Solwaraspora sp. WMMA2065: one gene and its partner. The protein of the gene in region 2 interacts with the protein of the main gene of each other region in a pairwise test. Links are inferred from orthologs where the notes say so. Each region holds a gene or a part of one and is shown on either strand. Other genes may lie near its edges. The genes, in order: O7610_RS11640 and O7610_RS00345.

What was found.
Region 1: the proteins of O7610_RS00345 (region 2) and O7610_RS11640 interact in binary tests that used the Escherichia coli proteins (3 or more experiments, as listed by UniProt). The link is inferred for Solwaraspora sp. WMMA2065 from one-to-one orthologs.

What each region holds. Positions count from the first base shown.
Region 1 is NZ_CP128361.1:2,585,983-2,589,235, reverse strand. What follows is about bases 183-3,122. They hold O7610_RS11640 (sulfurtransferase TusA family protein), read right to left. Parts: upstream 1,795-3,122; coding sequence 1,570-1,794; downstream 183-1,569. Other genes in these bases: O7610_RS11635 (cysteine desulfurase family protein), read right to left, coding at 1,857-2,996; O7610_RS11645 (class I SAM-dependent methyltransferase), read right to left, coding at 725-1,339; O7610_RS11650 (hypothetical protein), read left to right, coding at 406-714; O7610_RS11655 (helix-turn-helix domain-containing protein), read right to left, coding at 183-303. Also shown: more of O7610_RS11655, read right to left, coding at 1-182; ctaC (aa3-type cytochrome oxidase subunit II), read left to right, coding at 3,200-3,253. UniProt on the Escherichia coli protein: Sulfur carrier protein involved in sulfur trafficking in the cell. Part of a sulfur-relay system required for 2-thiolation during synthesis of 2-thiouridine of the modified wobble base 5-methylaminomethyl-2-thiouridine (mnm(5)s(2)U) in tRNA.
Region 2 is NZ_CP128361.1:75,014-78,100, reverse strand. The notes cover bases 72-2,845. They hold O7610_RS00345 (cysteine desulfurase family protein), read right to left. Parts: upstream 2,170-2,845; coding sequence 973-2,169; downstream 72-972. Other genes in these bases: O7610_RS00340 (electron transfer flavoprotein subunit alpha/FixB family protein), read right to left, coding at 2,274-2,845; mnmA (tRNA 2-thiouridine(34) synthase MnmA), read right to left, coding at 72-908. In the rest of the region: more of mnmA, read right to left, coding at 1-71; more of O7610_RS00340, read right to left, coding at 2,846-3,087. UniProt on the Escherichia coli protein: Master enzyme that delivers sulfur to a number of partners involved in Fe-S cluster assembly, tRNA modification or cofactor biosynthesis. Catalyzes the removal of elemental sulfur from cysteine to produce alanine.

The DNA of each region.
Region 1 (3,253 bases), 2.5 Mb from region 2 along the record:
GGTCCGGAACCAGTCGGGCACGACGTTCGCCCAGGGAGCCCACCAGGTCTTGGCATCCGACCGGCCGGCCAGCGAGGTGAGCCGTTCGATCGTCGGCTGATCGGCGCCGCAGGTCCGCAGCACCTTGGCGATGTCGTCCGGGAACTGCTGGTAGCGGCCGGTCTCCATGTGCCCGAGCTTGGGTTTGCCGATCCCCGTCTCGGCGGACAGTTCACTCAGCGACATCGGCACGTCGCGCCGGTAGCGACTCAGCTCGGCACCGATCAGCCAGCGCAGCGCCGAGGGGTCCATCCGTGTGCTCATCACTCCCGCCTTCCGCTAGCGATGCAGTCATCATTGCCTATTGCCAATCTCGATGCAACTGCTTACGTTAGACGTCTAGCCATCGATGGAGGGGAGCGTGTGGTGAACGAGAGCGAAGAACGATGGTCGTCGGAGACGGTTGACGAGCAGCGCAGGCTGCTGGAAGACCTGCACGGGGAGCCGCCGGCGCGCTTCGCCATCTGTGCGGATACTGAGGCCGGCGAGGACAGCGAGGACGGTGGAGTGCTCGGCTGGGGGCTGGCGTTCGACGACGAAGCCGTGGTCGTACCGACCAACGGCGGCCTGCCCAACCCGTTCAGCGGCATCAAGGCAGCACTGCGGTTGTACGGGATGGTCCACCCCGTACAGCTGGTGTGGGTCGACCCGCCCGACGGTCGCCAGCTGACCTGAACCGCGGAGGTCAGGCCGGTCGCAGCACCGCGACCAGGAAATCGGAGTCGTCGCGGTACGGGCGCAGGTCCCAGGTCGCCAGCAGCAGATCCTCGACCAGATCGGCGGCGTGCATGTCGGCCAGGAAGTCGGTGACCGGGTAGCCCCGGTCGGTGCCGAACCCGACCACGATCCGGCCGCCGTCGCGCAGGTGCAGCCGCATCCGGCGCAGCACCTCCTGGCGGGTGTCCGGCGCCAGGAACGTCATGACGTTGCCGGCGCTGACGATCGCGTCGAAGCCGTCGGTGATGCCCTGTGCGGGCAGGTCCAGCTCGGCCAGGTCGCCGACCAGCCACCGCGGGCCGGGGTGGTCCTGCCGGGCGGCATCGATCAGCACCGGGTCCAGGTCGACGCCGACGACGTCGTGACCGGCGGCGGCCAGCGCCGCGCCGACCCGGCCGGGTCCGCAGCCGGCGTCCAGCACCCGTGCCGTACGGGGCAGCATCGCGTCGACCAGCCGGGCCTCACCGTCGAGGTCGGCCCCGTCGCGGGCCAGCGACCGGAACCGGTCGACGTACCACTGCGAGTGCCCAGGGTTGGACTCCAGCAGCTTGCTCCACCCGTTCTGCGCGCTCACGCCCGCCATCCTCGCACGCCGGCATTCTGCTGGGCCTGGTGCCGTGGACCAACAGGCCTGGCCGAACGGCACGACGTGCGCTCCGCCGGAGGGCGGTTGAGGTGTATCTCGAAGAGGTGTCTCAACCGGCTGTCGCGGACACGCCGATGTGAGGCTGAGTTACGTATCAACGAGCAGGTTAGGTACCTCAGCCTCACATCGGTGGCGCTGCTGATCGACTAGCAGTTCGGCGGGAGGCTTCAGTGGCTGCGGCGGACGTCGAAGGCGGGGGAGTCGGCGACGGTCGACGCGGCGACGAACTCCTGGCCCCGGATCCGGCACCAGGCCGGGATGTCCAGGGCGGCCGCCGGATCGTCGGCCAGCACCCGGACCACCGACCCGACCGGCAGCTGCGGCAGCCGCCGGGCCAGCGCGATCACCGGCAGCGGGCAGCGCTGACCCAGGCAGTCGAGAGTCTCCGCCACCTCGCTACCAGGTGGCTGCGCCGTCTCGCCGCCGGAGCGCTGCGGTGCCGTGTCGTCGTCGGTCACAGGCCGACCACCCCGGCCTCGGCCCGCAGGTCGGCCACCACCTGCGGCAGCTCGGCCAGGAACCGGTCGACCTCCGCGTCGGTGGTGTCCCGGTGCAGCGACACCCGGACGTTGCCGTGTGACAGCACCCCCATCGCCTCCAGCACGTGTGACGGGCGCAGCGTGGACGACGTACACGACGAGCCGGAGGAGACGGCGAAGCCGCGCCGGTCCAGCGCGTGCAGCAGCGCCTCACCGTCGACGTACAGGCAGGAGAAGGTGACCAGGTGCGGCAGCCGGTCGGTCGGGTCGCCGACCACCTCCACGTCGGGCACCGTCGCGGCCACCGTCGCGCGGATCCGGTCCACCAGTGCCGACAACCGGGCGGCCTGCGCGTGCGCCTCGGCGGCCGCCGTGCGCAGCGCCGCCGCCGACGCGACCACCGCCGGCAGGTTCACCGCTCCGGGCGTACGGCCGAATTCCCGCTCGTCGGCCGGGTAGGGCGACTCCCACCGGGTGCCCTTGCGGACCACCAGCACCCCGACGCCCGGCAGCCCGCCCCACTTGTGAGCGCTGGCCGTCAGCACCGACCAGCCGTCCGGCACCGGCATCCGACCCACCGACTGGGCGGCGTCGACGTACAGCGGCACCTCGTGCGCGGCGCAGGCCCGGGCCGCCTCGGCGACCGGTTGGACCGTACCCACCTCGTGGCTGGCGCTGATCAGTGCGGCGAACGCCACACCCGGCCGGGCCACCGCCCCCGACCAGGCGGCCATATCGAGCCGGCCGAGCCGGTCCACCGGCACCGGCACCGCCTCGCCGCCGTCGGCGGTGTGCCGCTGCCCGGCGTGCAGCACCGCCGAATGCTCGATCGCCGAGTGCACCAGGGTGCGCCCGACCCGACGCCGCCCGGCGAGACCGCCGAGGACGGCGGCGTGTGCAGCGACCGTACCGCTGGGTGTGAAGGAGATCTCGTCGGTGCGGACCCGCAGCACGTCGGCGGTGACCTCGCGGGCCGCGTCGAGGAGCTGACCGGCCCGGCGGGCCCGGGTGTACAGCTTGGCCGGGTCGGCCCAGCCGTCGGTCAACGCCGCCGACAGTGCCTCCCGGGCGACCGGGTGCAGCGGTGCGGCGGTCGCGGCGTCGAGATAGTCCACAGCCGTCGACGGTACCGGCCGTGGGCTGGCCCGCCGGTGGTCGTGGCGGGTGACAAACCAGACCCCACGCCGATGGTGACCCGTCGGGTCGAGTAATCTGCGACCGTCGGTGACGCCTTTGATCGCCGATGTCGTCACGCGTGGCCAGGTCAATCCGGTTGCCACAGGTGGCATCGGTGGCACCGCGAGGGAGGCAGGACCAGGTGGTCGCAAGCGATTCAGCAGGGCAGCCGTCGGCCGTCGGCCGGCAGCCGACG
Region 2 (3,087 bases):
CGCACCTGGAGCATCGCCTCGACCGGACCGGTTGGCCGGTCCCCGCCGATCCACACCGGGCGGACACCGGTCACCGCGTCGACGTCCAGCGCCTCGGCCGGGCCTACGGTCACCGTGTTGCTCGTCGGTGTGATCGACAGCACGTAGCGGGGTCGACCGTCCGGCGCGGGCACCCCGATGCCCAGGCCACGCCGCTGGCCGACGGTGAACGCGTACGCCCCGTCGTGGCGGCCGACAACCGCGCCGGTCGTCGCGTCGATCACGTCGCCCGGGACGTTGCCGAGCCGGTCGGCGAGGAATCCACGGGTGTCGCCGTCGGCGATGAAGCAGATGTCGTGTGAGTCGGGCTTGTCGGCCACCGCGAGCCCGTACCGCGCCGCCTCGGCCCGGACCTGCGCCTTGGTCGAGTCGCCGAGCGGGAACATCGCCCGGTCCAGCTGGGCCCGGTTGAGCACGGCGAGCACGTACGACTGGTCCTTGGCCAGGTCGACGCTGCGCCGCAGCAGACCGTCGGGGCCGAGCCGGGCGTGGTGGCCGGTGACCACCGCGTCGAACCCCAACGCCACCGCGCGGTCCAGCACCGCCGCGAACTTGATCTTCTCGTTGCAGCGCAGGCACGGATTGGGGGTACGCCCGGCGGCGTACTCGGCGACGAAGTCGTCCACCACGTCGCTGTGGAACTGCTCGGCCATGTCCCAGACGTAGAACGGGATGCCGATCACGTCGGCGGCCCGCCGGGCGTCCCGGGCGTCCTCGACGGTGCAGCAGCCACGGGCCCCGGTGCGGTACGTCTGCGGGTTGCGCGACAGCGCCAGGTGCACACCGGTCACGTCGTGCCCGGCGGCCACCGCCCGAGCCGCCGCCACCGCCGAGTCGACCCCGCCGGACATCGCCGCCAGCACTCGCACCGTACCCATCTCCTGCCTGATCGTCGCCTCGGTTCGAGGGTAATCGTCCCGCAGCGGCCCCGGGTCAGCCGGCGGCGGGCGGCGTCGCCTTCGTGCCGCGGACCGCGCCGGCCCGGCGGGCCCGCTCGACCGCACCGGGCAGGGCCGCCACCAGCGCGTCGACCTCGGCCCGGGTGGAGTCGTGGCCCAGGCTGAACCGCAGGGACGAGCGGGCTCGCTCGTCGTCGTCGGCCATCGCCAGCAGCACGTGCGACGGCTGCGCGACCCCGGCCGAACAGGCCGAGCCGGTCGAACAGGCGATGCCCTGGGCGTCGAGCAGCAGCAACAGTGCGTCGCCTTCGCAGCCGGGGAACGAGAAGTGCGCGTTGCCCGGGAGCCGGTCGGCCGGGTCACCGTTGTAGATCACGTCCGGTACCACCTGGCGTACCCGTCGGACCAGGTCGTCGCGGAGCGCACCGACCCGCGCCGCGTGCTCGGCCTGGCGTTTCACCGCCACCTCCACGGCGACCGCGAACGCGGCGATCCCGGCGGTGTCGACCGTGCCGGAGCGGACGTCGCGCTCCTGGCCACCACCGTGCAGCAGCGGGGTGCAAGTGACGTCCCGGCCGAGCAGCAGGGCGCCCACGCCGGCGGGGCCGCCGAGCTTGTGACCGCTGACGGTCAGCGCGGCGGCGCCACTGGCGGCGAAGTCGACCGGAACCTGACCGACCGCCTGGACCGCGTCGGTGTGCAGCGGTACGCCGGCCCGCGCGGCCATTGCCGCGACGGCGGCGACCGGTTGCACTGTGCCGACCTCGTTGTTCGCCCACATGACGGTGACCAGGGCCAGCTCGTCGGCGGCGGCGTCCAGCTCGGCCTGCACGGTGGCGTCGTCGACCCGACCGGTAGCGTCCACCGGCAGCCAGGTCACCTGGGCCTGCCCGTGCTCGGCGAGCCACTGCACGGCGTCGAGCACGGCGTGGTGCTCGACGGTGCTGGCCAGGATCCGCCGCCGGGCAGGATCCGCCGCCGAACGTGCCCAGAAGATTCCCTTGACCGCGAGGTTGTCGCTCTCCGTGCCGCCGGCGGTAAAGATCACCTCGGACGGCCGGGCGCCGAGGGCGGCGGCGACCCGCTCCCGGGCCTCCTCGACCGTACGCCGGGCCGCCCGTCCGGCGGCGTGCAGTGACGACGCGTTACCGACCCGGCGGGCGGTGGCGACGTAGGTCTCCACCGCCTCGTCGAGCATCGGCGTGGTCGCGGCGTGGTCGAGATAAGCCATCACCAGCAAGCCTATCCGCCGGGTCGGGTCCGGCGGATAGGCGGCCGGACCCGATCAGTCAGGTCGGTACGGCGGTGGCCGCGACGCCCTGCGGGACGGTCACCTCACTTGCGCTTGCGGATCTCCTCGGCCGCCTGCGGGACCACCTTGTTCAGGTCACCAACCACACCGAAGTCGGCGAGCTCGAAGATCGGCGCCTCACCGTCCTTGTTGACCGCCACGATGGTCTTCGCGGTCTGCATCCCGGCCCGGTGCTGGATCGCCCCGGAGATGCCCAGCGCCACGTACAGCTGTGGGGAGACGGTCTTGCCGGTCTGCCCCACCTGGAACTGATGCGGATAGAACCCGGAGTCGACCGCGGCCCGGGAGGCGCCCACCGCGCCGCCGAGCAGGTCGGCGAGCTCCTCGACCAGTTTGAAGTTGTCGCCGCTGCCGACACCGCGCCCGCCCGAGACGACCACGGACGCCTCGGTGAGCTCCGGCCGGGAGCCGGACTGCTCGGCGACCCGCTCGACCACCTTGGCCAGCTTGTCGGAGTCGGCGACCTGCACCTGCACCTGCTCCACCTGCGGGGTGGCCGGGGCCGGCTCGGGCGCCACCGAGTTGGGCCGCAGCGTCACCAACGGCAGGCCCCGGGTGACCCGGGAAGTGACGATGGTGGCGCCGGCGAACGCGATCTGGGTCGCCGTGCCGTCGGCGGCCAGGTCGACCACGTCGGTCAGCAGGCCGTTGTCCAGCCGTACGGCGAGCCGACCGGCGATCTCCTTGCCCTCCTGCGAGGAGGCGAGCAGCACCGCGCCGGGCTGCACCCGGCCGATCAGCTCGGCCAGCACGGTCACCTTCGGAGCGACCAGGTAGCCGTCGATCTCCTCGCTCTCGGCGGCGTACACCTTGCTGGCGCCGTACTCACCGAGCTTG